Linked DNA regions of Syntrophotalea carbinolica DSM 2380. The protein of the gene in region 1 interacts with the protein of each later gene in a pairwise test. Links are inferred from orthologs where the notes say so. Each region holds a gene or a part of one and is shown on either strand. Other genes may lie near its edges.

The links. The genes of interacting proteins can lie anywhere in the genome.
Region 2: the proteins of PCAR_RS15150 (region 1) and lpdA interact in binary tests that used the Escherichia coli proteins (3 or more experiments, as listed by UniProt). The link is inferred for Syntrophotalea carbinolica DSM 2380 from one-to-one orthologs.

The regions. Positions count from the first base shown.
Region 1 is NC_007498.2:3,255,598-3,263,572, reverse strand. Bases 1,930-4,936 are described here. They hold PCAR_RS15150 (ATP-dependent helicase), read left to right. Parts: upstream 1,930-2,329; coding sequence 2,330-4,543; downstream 4,544-4,936. Other genes in these bases: pgaA (poly-beta-1,6 N-acetyl-D-glucosamine export porin PgaA), read left to right, coding at 4,827-4,936; PCAR_RS15155 (chloride channel protein), read left to right, coding at 1,930-2,337. Outside these bases: PCAR_RS15160 (FprA family A-type flavoprotein), read left to right, coding at 1-281; more of PCAR_RS15155, read left to right, coding at 532-1,929; more of pgaA, read left to right, coding at 4,937-7,220; poly-beta-1,6-N-acetyl-D-glucosamine N-deacetylase PgaB, read left to right, coding at 7,223-7,975. UniProt on the Escherichia coli protein: A helicase with DNA-dependent ATPase activity. Unwinds DNA duplexes with 3'-5' polarity. Translocates on single-stranded DNA with 3'-5' polarity. Initiates unwinding more efficiently from a nicked substrate than double-stranded DNA.
Region 2 is NC_007498.2:430,446-436,541, reverse strand. The notes cover bases 1,013-3,985. They hold lpdA (dihydrolipoyl dehydrogenase), read right to left. Parts: upstream 3,219-3,985; coding sequence 1,806-3,218; downstream 1,013-1,805. Other genes in these bases: lipA (lipoyl synthase), read right to left, coding at 3,268-3,985; PCAR_RS02415 (nitroreductase family protein), read right to left, coding at 1,013-1,497. Outside these bases: PCAR_RS02420 (3-hydroxyacyl-CoA dehydrogenase), read right to left, coding at 1-468; more of PCAR_RS02415, read right to left, coding at 670-1,012; more of lipA, read right to left, coding at 3,986-4,197; PCAR_RS02400 (2-oxo acid dehydrogenase subunit E2), read right to left, coding at 4,482-5,834; PCAR_RS02395 (alpha-ketoacid dehydrogenase subunit beta), read right to left, coding at 5,840-6,096. UniProt on the Escherichia coli protein: Lipoamide dehydrogenase is a component of the glycine cleavage system as well as of the alpha-ketoacid dehydrogenase complexes.

The sequences.
Region 1 (7,975 bases):
TGATTGTCGGTTCGCCGACGCTTAATAACGGCATCTTCCCGACACTGGCCGATGTCCTGACCTATCTGAAAGGTCTCAAACCCAAGAACAAGTTGGGGGCGGCTTTCGGTTCCTACGGCTGGAGCGGCGAGGCACCCAAGATGGTGCATCAAATGCTGGCCGACATGTCTTTGGAGATGGTCGAAGAGCCGCTTCGGGTCGAGTTCGTTCCCGAGCGGGAAACGCTGGAGTCCTGTCGTGATTTCGGGCGTCGTGTCGGGCAGGCTATAAAAAAAGATTGATTTTCAAGGCTGTTATTCGGTCAAAGGGCTGCTCTTCGTGAGTGGCCCTTTGTGTTTTATGCTGCAAAAAAAAGCGGTTTTCAGGGAAGAAGGTTGATTTAGCCGTTTCAACATTCTACTATACCCTGTTAATTTGTCTTGCCCCGGACCATTTCGGGGCTCACCCGGTTCCGCAACACAGGTCCCGCCCGGGACGAGGGAATCGGGCGTTGGTGTTTCCTTTTTTGAATTGCACACGACGAGTCGTATCATGCCGCACAGCGTACTTACTTCAGAGGCTATCGATTGGATCAGGGAACGTGTCCCGGCTTTTTTAAGCCGTCTGGGGATCAGCGAGCATACTTTCATGGCGCTGCTTGCACTGGGCGTGGGCGTGATGTCGGGGCTTGGGAACTTCATCTTTCGAAAGACCATCGACCTGATCCATTTGCTGGTGATAGAGCAGGGGGTGCGATTCTTTCACATATCCTTTGAACAGTGGAGTGCCGCGCGGTTCTGGTCGGTGCTGTTTCCGGTTACCGCCGGGGTGTTGATGATCCCTTTCGGGCTTTTCTTTGCCAAGGACCTGCGATTCGGTTTTTCCCATTTTCTCGAGCGGGTCAACCTGCGGGGGGCCAAAATCCCCGGTCGCACCATTGTGACCCGCGGGCTGGCCAGCGCCATCACGCTGGGCGCGGGCGGTTCGGCCGGGCAGGAAGGCCCCATTGCCCAGATCGGCGGTGCTATCGGCAGTCAGGTCGGCCAGCTTTTCAAGGTCAGTGGCGAGCGCCTGAAGCTGCTGGTGGCTTGCGGGGTTGCCGGGGGCATCGCCGCGACTTTCAATGCGCCCATCGCCGGGGTGTTTTTCGCCCACGAAATCGTACTGCTGTCGTCCTTTGAACTGACCAGTTTTACCTCCATCGTCATATCGAGCGGTATCGCAACGGTGGTTTCCCGCGCCCTGCTGGGCAATATGCCGGCTTTGCGGGCTCCGGTCCACATGCTGGCGCATCCCTGGGAGCTGGCTTTTTATCTGGTGCTCGGCATGCTGGTCGGGGTGTTGGCGGTAGGCTTCACTACCGCTCATTACCGTATCGTCGATCGCCTCGCCGCCCTGAAGGTGCACCGCCTGGTCAAACCGATAGTCGGGGGCGCCCTGGTCGGTATCATCGGCATCTTCTTCCCCCAGGTGTTCGGCAACGGCTACGAATTTATCGAAAACGTGTTGCTGGGCGAGGGCGTGCTGTTGTTGTTGGGCTGCCTGGTGCTGGCCAAGGCCCTGGCGACTTCGCTGACTCTCGGTTCCGGGTTGCCGGGCGGCATGTTTGCACCGTCGCTGTTCATCGGCGCCGTGACCGGCGGCGCGTATGGCAAAGCGTTGCAGATACTTTTCCCCGGCACGGTGCCGGCCACCGGTCCCTACGCCCTGGTGGGAATGGGGGCGTTTCTGGCCGCCGCCACCCATGCGCCAATGACGGCTATTTTTCTGTTGTTCGAGATGACCGGCAGCTACGATCTCATCATTCCCATCATGTTGTGCTGCGTGGTCGGTACCGCCATCAGCCGGCACCTCAAAAAAGACAGCCTCGATACCGTCGAGCTGTCCCGGGCCGGCATTAATCTGGAGGCGGGCAAAGAACGTAATATCATGAAGTCCCTGCGGGTCGGCGACGTTATGACCCGCGATCCCGAGTCGATTCCCGAAAACATGACGTTGCGGCAATTCAACCAGTTTATTGCCAGTACCAAACATACCAATTTCCCTCTCATCAATCGCAATGGAGGCTTGACCGGCATTATCTCGGTGCAGGACTTCCTGGGCGTGGTATTCGAAGGCGATCTGTTCGACCTGGTGGTGGTCAAGGAGTTGGCCACTCTCGATGTGGTTACCGTCAGTACCGGGGACAACCTCGACCAGGCCATGCGCAAGATCGGATATCGCAACATCGAACAGTTGCCGGTGGTCGATGAGCGCAACGGGCGCAAGCTGATCGGTATTGTCAGCCGGCGGGATATGGTGTCGGCCTACAACCGGGCCCTCATGGTGCGCTCCATGGAGGACGATGACGATGAGTGATCTGCTGACCTCTCTCAACGACTGCCAGCGGCAGGCCGTACTGCATGAGGACGGGCCGCTGCTTATCCTGGCCGGGGCCGGTTCGGGCAAGACCCGGACCTTGACCCATCGCATCGCCTACCTGATCCAGCAACAGCAGGTCGAACCCTGGCAGGTGCTGGCGGTGACCTTCACCAACAAGGCCGCGGCCGAAATGCGTGAACGTCTGCAGAGCCTGGTGGGCAACATCGATGGGTTGTGGATCAGCACCTTCCATGCGGCCTGTGCGCGCATTTTGCGGCGGGACGGCGAGGTGCTCGGCTACGGCCGTGACTTTACCATCTACGACGACCAGGATCAGCAGCGCCTGATCAAGGATTGCCTGGCCCAGCTGCGTATCACCGAAAAAGACCTCAAGCCGCGAGCCGTGGCCACCGCCATCGATCAGGCCAAAAATCGCGGTCTGCTGCCCGAGGAGTATATCCCCGGGGATCATCGTGGCGAGCAGGTGGCTCGCGTGTATGAGCTTTATCAGAAGCGTTTGCAGCAGGCCAACGCCCTCGATTTCGGCGATCTGCTGCTGCAGACGGTGCGTCTGTTCCGCGAGTATTCGCATATCCGCGACGCTTATCGCCGACGGTTTGCGCATCTGCTGGTCGATGAATTTCAGGACACCAACCAGGTGCAGTACGCCATGGTCAAGGCGTTGGCCGACGACGGGCGCCATCTGTGCGTGGTCGGGGACGACGATCAGTCCATTTATGCCTGGCGCGGTGCCGAAATCGGCAATATCCTCAATTTCGAGCGGGATTTTCCCGGTGCCAGCGTCATCCGACTGGAACAGCACTATCGTTCTTCCGCCACGATTCTTGAAGCGGCCGGCGAGGTGGTGGCCTGCAATATCGGGCGCAAGGGCAAGACCTTGTGGACCGATAACCCGGCCGGCGAGCCTTTGACCCTCGAACCCTTGCCCGACGATCTGGAGGAAGCGCGTTTTGTTGCTGCCGAAATCGCCCGCTTGCGCGATGCCGGACGTCATTTGCGCGATGTGGCGGTATTTTATCGTACCAATGCCCAGTCCCGGGTGCTGGAGGAAACCCTGGTGCGCGAGGGCCTGCCGTACGTCATGGTCGGCGGGGTAAAGTTTTATGCCCGCATGGAGATCAAGGACGTGCTGGCGTATCTCAGAGCGCTGGCCAATCCGGCGGATTCCCTGTCGGCCCGGCGTATCGTCAATGTGCCGTCGCGCGGTATCGGCGCCGTGACCACCGGTCGTATCGCCGAGCACGAAGAAGAGGCCGGCGGGTTTCTGGCGGCTTGTCGTCTGTGTCTGGAACGGGGGGTGCTCAAGGGCGCTGCGGCCAAGAAAGTCGCCGCGTTCAGCGCGTTCATGGAGCGCTTTGCACAACGCATGACAGAGGTGCCGTTCCCTCAGTTGACCGCCGATCTGCTCGAGGAAAGCGGTTATGCGCCGAATCTGCGGGAAGAGGCCCAGTCGGCCATGACCGAGGGCGAACGAAAAGAAGCCAAGGGGCGCCTGGAAAACCTCGAACAGTTACTGGCCGGCATGGAAGAGCACCAGGCGACGGAGAGCTCTCTGCAGGAGTATCTCGAGCAGGTGGCCCTGGTCACCGACCTCGACTCCTACGATACCCGCCTTGATCGGGTGACCCTCATGACCCTGCATGCGGCCAAGGGGCTGGAGTTTCCGGTGGTGTTCATGACCGGCATGGAGGAGGGTATCTTCCCCCATGGTCGCGCGGCCGGAGAGCGCGACGATGTCGAGGAGGAGCGTCGTCTGTGTTACGTCGGGATGACCCGTGCCATGCAGAAGCTCTATCTCACCCACGCCCGCCGTCGCCGGATCTACGGCGATTACCAATACAACGCTCCCAGCCGTTTTCTCGCTGAAATCCCGCCGCATCTGATGGGGGACAAGCCGGCCCCCGCGTTGCAGAAACCGGCCACCCACAACCTGGCCTCGGTGTTCGAGCAAATCGAACCGACCCCCTTCGAGGAGAGCGAGGATTTTTTTGAGGATGTGCAAGTGGTGCCCGAAGCCGAAGAGGGCTTGCGGGTCGGGTTGCATGTGCGTCACGTTAAATTCGGCGTCGGCGTCGTGCGTCGTCTGGAAGGCAACGGTGATCAGCAGAAAGTCATCGTTCAGTTCCCCGGCGTGGGTTTGAAAAAACTGCTGGTCAAATTTGCCGGCCTCGAGCCGGCCTGAATGGTCCGTTAGCTCTGCCTTTCCCCTGTGATGGCCCCTCCCTGAAGCGATTCTGGCATGCCTGCCGTTTGAATTCTGACTATAACAGTGTTTTTTTGTAATGAAAAAATTATGATTATTTGTTATCATGTCAATTCTTTTAATTCATGTGAAAAATCTTACTTGTTAAGTGCGGCCCGGCAGGCGGCCGGTGTGGATATATCAGGGGGACATCAGCGTGAGGGGTACCAGCGGCTCGCTCAGAGCCTTTCTGCAAGGGTTATCATATGTGCGGCGGTGGCGTGTGTCTGTCACCATTTTGACAATAACGCTGTTGTTTTCCAGTCTGATGTTGCTTGTCGTTGCCCCGGCATGGGCACAACCGCCAGTTTTGGACCATCACCAAGCGGTGGAACTGGCGCGTCAGGGAGATTATGCCGAGGCTCTGCCATTGCTGGAACAGCTGCATCGCAGCAACCCTGCCAATCAACCCCTTCTCAATGATTATCTTGCCGTTCTGGCCTGGGCGGGAGAAGATGCCCGCGTAGCGGGCCTGTTCGAGCAGGCGGATCCACAACGGATCCCTTTCTATGTGCTGGAAGCGATCGCCGAATCCCTGCGTCGTCAGAAATCCTTCGATAAGGCCGAAACTCTTTATCGACTCGGCATCGAACGCTTTAGTTCGCAGCCCTCTTTGCGTGTGGGGCTGCTCCTTACCCTGGCCGACGCCGGCAAACATAGTGAAGCCGCCGATCTTGCCAAATCCCTCGAGCAACTCTACCCGGGGCATATCGGGACACAGTACGCCCTAGCTCATGCGGCTGAAGGGCGCGGTGATTATGTGACCGCCTTACAGTGCTACCAGCGCATCCTAACCTGGCAACCACAGTCGCAGTGGGCACAGCGTATGGAGATCCTGACTCTCGCGGCCATCGGCGATCCCTTTCTGGCCGGTGAACTGGCGGAACAGCGGCCGGGTCTTTTAACCGATTCAGAAATTCATCGTCTGCGGGCCAACCGTGCGGCCCTGGTCACCCGCTGGGGCAGTTACGGCAGCGAAGTGCATAAGGAACGGTTTGACGGAACCGATCGTGCTCTGGAAATGTTGGAGGCCAATGAACGGGCGGCCCGTGCCGACCTTCCCCGGAGTGAAGGTTTTGCCCGGCGGGCCCGCATCGATCGTTTGGTGGCTTTGCGTGACCGGGTGGAAATGGCTCGTGTGGTGGAGGAGTACCGTTCTTTACAGGTCGATCCCGACGAACTGCCTCCCCATGCCCAGCAGGCTGTCGCCGACGCTTTTCTGTATCTGGAAGAGCCGGTCCGGTCTGCAGACCTTTATCGGCGGGTATTGGCGGCCCAACCTGATAATTTTGAAGCTACCCAGGGTTTATTTTATGCCTACCTCGAGCAGGAAGATTTCGATGGTGCCCTGGCGTTGGCCGAAAAGACGCTGACGGAGCAGGCCGATGGTCCCAAGAGATTGGAGGCGGAGTTGCTGTCCATTCTGGGGCAGATCTTTGCTGGAGATCTGAAGGAAGGCGAAGCCCGTTTGACCCCGCTGTACCATCAGGCTCCGGCCAATCTCGATATTCTGGGTGAAATGGGCGGTGTATACGGTGCCCGTGGATGGCCGCGGCGCGCGGAACAAGCTTACCGTCTCGGACTGGCCCTCGACCCGGCCTATCTATCGCTGCGCACAGGCTATGCGGAAAACCGCATGGACCTCAACGAATTCGAACAGGCCGGGACCCTCATCGGCGAGTTGGGTGCCGAATATCCCGAGCATAAGGCGGTGCAGCGTCTGCAACGGTTGTGGGAAGCCCATAATATGCGGGAGTTGCAGGTCTCCGTCGCCGCCGGTTGGAGTAGCGGATCGACCTTTGGCAGCCGCGACCTCTCGCTGGCGGCAACCCTGTTCTCCTCGCCGGTCCGCCATCGCTACCGGGGATTTGCAGCTACCTATCTGCAGCATGCTTCTTTTCCCGAGGGGGATAAAACCCTGCAGCGCTTCGGGGCTGGGATTGAATATCGGCATCGGAATGTTCAGGGTACGGCCGAAATGACCTGGAGCCTTTCCGGCGGGCAAAAATTGGGGGCGCGTTTGGCCGCCGTCTGGACACCGGACGATGTGTGGTCGATTCCCGTCGACATGGAACTGTTCAGCCGCGATACCCCTCTGCGCGCCCTTAAGCACGGCATTCATGCCGACTCGGCGAGTATCGGCGTCAATTATCGCCGCGATGATTTGCGGCGCTATTGGCTGCGTGCCGGATTTATGGATTTCAGCGACGGTAATTTCCGTTACAGTCTGCTTGGCGGGGTCGAACAGGGGCTGATCGTTTGGCCTCACTACCGGCTCGACGGTCTCCTCGAGTTTTATACCTCGGCCAACAACGAAGACAATACGTATTATTTCAATCCCAGCCGGGATGCCGATATCACCCTGACCCTCGCCAATGATTGGCTCCTTTACCGCCATTACCGTTTTTCCTTCCGCAACCGTTTGGCCGTCAGTGTGGGCGGTTATTGGCAACAGGATTTTGGCATCGATCCGACGGTGGCTTTGCGTTATGAGCACGTCTGGCAATATTCCCCGCGGTTTTTTCTGCTCTATGGTGTGAGTCTGGCCCGGCACAGTTACGACGGCGACGGAGAAAACCAGCTGGGCTGTCACCTCGAACTGAACTGGAGGTTTTAATCATGCGGATCGCGGGGATCGTACTGCTGCTTTTGATGAGTGTGGCCGCGCCGGCGCTGGGCGACGACTTTATCAGTCTCTGTTTTCATGATGTTCGCCCAGATGTCGGACGCGGCGATGATCTGAGCATGTCAACGGATCGTTTCGTGGCTCTGTTGACATGGTTGCGTCAGCATCACTATCAGCCGATCGGCATCGATGATTTGCTGCGGGCCCGCCAGGGGGAGAAGCCCTTGCCGGAAAAGGCCGTGCTGTTGACTTTCGATGATGGCTACCGCGGCTTTTACAGCCAGGTGTTCCCCCTGCTCAAGGCTTACCGATATCCGGCGGTGTTGGCCGTGGTCGGCAGTTGGTTGGATGCCGCGCCGGGAGAAACCGTCGATTACGGAGGCAAGCTGGTACCGCGGGAGAAATTCCTGTCCTGGCCACAGTTGCGGGAGATGGCTGAATCCGGACTGGTGGAAATCGCCTCACACAGCTACAACGGCCATGGCGGCATTCTGGCCAATCCACAGGGGAACTGGCAGCCGATTTATACCGCAAGGGGCTATGATCCGGAGACGGGGCACTATGAGAACGATGCGACCTATATTGCGCGTATCCGTGCCGATCTGGAGAAGGGTGCGGATCTGATCGAAAGGAAGGTCGGTGTTCGCCCCCGGGTTATGGTCTGGCCATTCGGCAAATACTCGAAGCCTGCCGTCGGAGCCGCAAGTAAGGCGGGGATGTCGGTGGCTCTGGGGCTCGGTGACGGT
Region 2 (6,096 bases), 2.8 Mb from region 1 along the record:
GACATCCGCCAGGTTTCCGACCCAGACCGGCTGGTGAAAATGCAACGCCAGAAAACGGTCAGGACGACCCGTGGCCTTTGCAATCTGGGAAGGCACGAGCAACGAAGCATTGGTGGAAAAAATGGTGCGCTGCGGACAATAGCGATCGAAACGGGCGAACACCTCACCCTTTAAGGCAGGATCCTCGGGCACCGCTTCGCAGAGCAGGTCCGCATTGGCCGCCTGGCGGGCATCGGTACTGATCGAAATACGGTTGATTGCCCTTTTCGCCGCCTGCGGTTGTATATGACCTTCGGCCACGAGATAATCCGCGTAGGCCCCAATCCGCTTCTGGGTCGCCTGCAAGACCTCCGCGGATATATCATAGATTGTGACAAAGTATCCGTGAGCCGCACACTGAAATGCAATCTGCCGCCCCATGGTGCCGCCGCCCACAACCAGCACCTGATTTATATCTTTCAGCTCCATTAGCGATCTCCTTTACGCAAACATCCATGCTTTCAAGAAAATCCCTCCCTAACAAAGCAATACAATCAATACAAAACTTCTGTGTCCCGTCGATGGCGGGCAACCTGATGACTCGAAATACCAAAGGAGTTCAACTCAGCTGCCCCCTACGGCCGCCACCGTATCGATTGAGCGGTCTTTCGCTTTCAGATCGCAGAAAAGCTACTTCACCAGGCGCCGTATTTTAGCGTCCTGGTCCCGCTGTACCGTCCGATAATACTTCACATCCGGCGTACCGAACAGCATCAGGTACACCACGTCATGGTCCTCGGGAACACCTACCGACTTCAACAATTGCGGTGCCAGATCGACCATGGCCCACTTGCCAAGTCCACACCAGGTGGTACCGATACCGGCACTGGCAGCCAACAGCTCAAAATAACTCAGAGCAATAAACACATCCGCCTCCCGGCAAGGGACCCCTTGTGCGGCCGAGGCAATCAGCAGATGCGGAGCATTTCGGAAAATCGGATCAAGCCCCTGTTCCATCAGCGGAACGATGTCTTTCATGATGCACAAGTTATCCGGGATCGCATCCCTGCGAGCCAGATCCTGTAACGCTTCCAGGGTTTCCTGCCTAATAGCCGCCATGGTCGCCGGATCCTCGACAACCAGGAACTCCACCCCGCGGGCGTTAACCCCCGTAGGCGCGTGCGCGGTTATTTTCAACAACTCGTCGATGGTTTCACTGGCAAGGGGTTCGGGCGCATACCGCCGGATGGATCGGCGCCCCTTGATCAAGGTCTCCATCTGATGTTGATTCGGAAACCGGCCTTCCAACGGCATACTATCGGCCGGATCCAATCCTAAAATACTTATCGCACCGGGTTTGCAAACCGCCATACAGTGCTGGCATTCGATGCAGACAGACTCTTTATCGGCGGGCAATGCCGGATAACCTTGCTCCATGCTGAGCAACCCGAACACACAATCCTGAATACATTCGCCACATTGGGTACAACGTGATTTATCCACCTTGAACTGTTTCATGGTCTCCCCTGTTTCCCGTTTGAATTATGGTCATGGCATCGGCGGCATGACAATCACCCCGGCCATGAAGGCAAGCGCCACGATACGCTTGCCGGATTTCCACAAACAACCTGTCCTCTACCCATCTCCCCATGGAAAAAATCCAAGTGGAAACGGACCCGAATCGTTTCCACTTGGTACAGGAGGAACTTGGAGAGGAAGAATAAAACGGTAAAAAGACCGGGAGGCGGCTAGGAGGTCCACCTCCCGGCAAGCAGGTCAGCCCTCGCAGGACTAGCCTAAAACAGTTATTTTCACGTTTAGATTTATCAGCAGTGTACGGCGGCGCCGTCCACATCCAGAGCGGCTTCCTTGACCGCTTCGGACAGGGTCGGATGACCGTGGAACATGGCACCGATGTCGTGGGCCGTACCGCCGTAGCTCATAACCGCCACGGCTTCAGCAATCATATCGGAAGCGCGAGGCCCGAAGATGTGCACACCCAGCACCTGCCCGTTCTCGGCATGGGCGATGATCTTGACGAAACCTTCGGTTTCCGCCATGGCGCGGGCACGACCGTTGCCGACGAAATTGAATTTACCGACTTTGACGGGGGTACCCTCTTCCTGCAGCTGCTGCTCGGTTTTGCCGACGGAAGCCACTTCCGGCCAGGTATAGCAGACACCGGGGATGGTACCGTAGTGAACTTCGGAATTTTTCCCGACCAGGCGCTCCACGAAAACCACGGCTTCTTCGGAGGCTTTGTGCGCCAGCATGGGGCCGGGGATCAGGTCGCCGATAGCGTAGATACCCGGGACATTGGTGGCGTAATTGTCATCGACCTTGATGGTTCCGCGCTCGCCCATTTCCACACCGAGTTCTTCCAGACCGAGGCCGTCGGTATTGGGCTTGCGACCGATGGACATGAGCACCTTGTCGCACACAACTTCTTTTTCTTTATCGTTTTTGACCAATTTCACGGTCGCCTTACCGCCGGACACTTCGATACCGCCGACGGTGGTGCCCATGTTGAAGGTCATGCCCTGTTTTTTCAGGGAGCGCTGCAGCGCCTGAGTGGTATCGGCGTCGGTCTTAGGCAGCATTTTGGGCAACATTTCGACCACGGTAACCTTGGAGCCGAGGCGCAACCACACGGATCCGAGCTCCAGACCGATATAGCCGGCGCCGATGATCATCAGATGTTCGGGGACTTTATCAATGCTCAGGGCGCCGACGTTGTCGATGATCACATCGTTGTCTACGGTAATGCCGGGAACCTGCGCAACCTTGCCGCCGGTAGCCAGCAGAACATTCTTGCCCTTGACCACGCCGGCGTTCTTACCGGTCACTTCAACCTGCTGCAGACCGTCGCCACCGGCTCCGAGCAGCTTGCCGCGGCCCTTGATCCAGGTAACTTTATTCTTTTTGAAAAGGAACGCGATGCCGCCGGTAAGATCGCTGACAACGCCTTCCTTGCGCTCCATCATCTTGGCCAGGTTAAGCTTCGGTGCAGGGATCTCGATGCCGTGCATATCGAACTTGTCCCGCGCCAGAGCGAAATGTTCGCTGGAGTCGAGCAGCGCTTTACTCGGAATGCAGCCTTCGTTAAGGCACACACCGCCGAGGGTCGGACGACTTTCCACCACGGCGACCTTCATGCCGAGCTGAGCTGCGCGGATCGCCCCGACATAACCTCCGGGACCGGCACCCAATACGATAAGATCGAAAATTTCGTCAGCCATTTTATATTCTCCTTATGCGGCAAAACTCCTGGGTTTTAACCGCGGCTTGTCATGTATGCAAAACTTCTTTTGCCTGTAGATCGGCGTGATAGGAAGAACGCACCAGCGGCCCTGAAGCGACCTGGGAAAAGCCCATCTTTAAACCGGCAACCCGAAACGCCTCGAACTGCTCCGGGGTTACATAGCGCTGAACCGGCAGATGATGGCGACTGGGTCGCAGATACTGTCCGATGGTCAGCATATCGCAACCGTGCACCCGCAAATCCCGCATAACTTCAAGGATCTCTTCGTCTGTTTCGCCCAATCCCAGCATCAGGCCGGATTTGGTCGGTATACCGGGATAGGTTTCCTTAAACCGCTGCAACAACCGCAAAGATTCGTGATAACGGGCACCAGGTCGTGACTCCGCATAAAGACGCGGTACCGTTTCAAGATTATGGTTAAACACGTCGGGCAGACAGTTGCCGAGGTTCTTGAGGGCGGCATCGACATGCCCCCGGAAATCAGGCACCAGGATCTCCACCTTGACACCCTCGGTTTTCTTGCGGATGGATTCGATACACTGTGCGAAATGTGCGGCGCCGCCATCTTCCAGATCGTCCCTGGTCACCGAGGTGATCACCACGTATTTGAGCTTCATGGCGCCGATGGCGTCCGCCAGATGTCCCGGCTCTTCGGTATCCAAGGCAGCAGGCCGGCCATGTGCCACGTCGCAAAAGGGACAACGACGCGTACAGACATCGCCCATGATCATGAAGGTTGCCGTCCCACGCTTGAAACATTCGCCGAGGTTGGGACAGCTGGCCTCTTCGCACACCGTATGCAGATGCAAATCACGCAGGATTCCCGTCAACCTGCCAACCTCCGGCGAGATCGGCGCCTTGGCGCGGATCCAGGTCGGCTTGGACAAAGCGCCTTGCTCATCAGTCGTCGCTAGGGCCGTTTTATCGGCACCACGTTTTTTTTGTCCAACATCCATGATCGTGACCCTTATCTTCCCGATGCCCTTTGTGCGGCATCAAACCCGTAATACCGTCTCGTGCAGAATCATCACAACTCTTCGAACCTGACCGACCCAATCGCCTTCGATCAGCAGCTCAACATGGGCTGTCATCCCCGGCACATGAAATCCTGAGCAAGACCAACAACCCCTGACTCTTTTTTCATGATCCGACTATACCAAATATACACAAACGCTATTCCGCGAAATCTTTTATCGACCGGCACCCCTTTGAGGGGGTGCCGGCTTTTTGCTATCTAAAATTAAAGCTCTTCGGGATTTTCCAGAAGACGCTTCAGTTCCACCAGGAACTGGGCGGAGTACAACCCGTCCACCACCCGGTGGTCGGCTACCAGGGTCACCTTCATCGTTGACACGGGAACCATTTCGCCATCTTTCACTACGACTTCGTCTTTGATGCCGCCAACTGCCAGGATCGCAGACATTCCCGGGGGCACCAGGGCACCGAATGAATCGACCCCGAGCATACCCAGGTTGGAAATGGCGAAGTTACCACCAGCCATTTCAGCAGGGCCGCAGGTACCGGCCTTAACCTTGTCGATTACAGCGCGGGAAGCGCTGGCAACTTCTTCAAGGCTGAGGGCTTGACAGCCCTTGACAACCGGCATCATCAGAGCATCGTCGGTGCCGACGGCAACGGCGATGTTTACATCGGCATTAAGGCCATATTCCTTGCCGCCCAGAGTGGCGTTAACCATCGGGTACTGCTCGATGGCCTTGCCACAGGCCCTGATTACCATATCGTTCATGGAAACAGCCTTGCCTGCAGCCTTGAGACCGGCACGGAATTCCTTGGCCGCACCCATCTCGATGCCCATGGTGACCGGGAACTGGGGAATAGTCCACGAGTTGGTCACCGTATTGGAGATGGCGGCACGCATGGCCGACATCGGCTTGCTGGTCGGCTGCGCCGGAGCTGCAGCTTCTTCTTCCTCGTCACCCGAGGCGGCTTCGCCACCACGGCTGGCAAGGTAAGCATCGATATCGGCATCGGATACCGAGGCATCGGCAATAATACCGATCAAGGCTTTTACCGGATATTCCTCGTCCTCTTCACCGATCTTGCGACGCAACACACCTGCCACGGTACTTTCAACCGGCTGAGCGATCTTATCCGTCTCAACTTCCATGATCTCGGTACCGACTTCGACTTCATCCCCTTCGTCGATGAGCCAGGAAGAGATGGTGCCTTCTTCCATGGTCAGGCCCCACTTGGGCATGGTCAGCTCATAGATACCTTCAGGTGCAGCAGCGGTTTCTGCAGGAGCTTCATCTTCATCGGAACCCTCAGCACCTTCGCCGCCGTAGCTGGCGATAAACGCGTCGATTTCCTCTTCGGTGACATCCTCTGCAGCGATGATCCCGATCAGAGCCTTCACAGGGTATTCTTCGTCTTCTTCACCGATCTTGCGACGCAGGATACCTTCGACAGCACTTTCAACGGGCTGCGCGATCTTGTCGGTTTCGACTTCGAGAATTTCACTCCCGACTTCGATAGTGTCGCCCTCGTCCATCAGCCAGGAAGAGATGGTGCCTTCTTCCATGGTCAGGCCCCACTTGGGCATGGTGAGAGCTATGATTCTATTGTCACTCATGATACTTACTCCATGGTTTTACGTACAGCCGCTTCGATTTTCTTAGCGTCAGGCAGGTAAGCGGCCTCAAGATTGGCTGCAAAAGGCGTAGGAACGAACGGAGCCGTTACCATCTGGGGAGCTGCCTTCAAAGCGCCGAACACATTCTGGGACACGTGCCCGCAGATATCGGAAGCAACGCCGCAGAGGTCATAGCTTTCGTCAACAACCACCAGGCGACCGGTCTTCTCGACGCTGGAGTAGATGGCGTCCCAGTCCATCG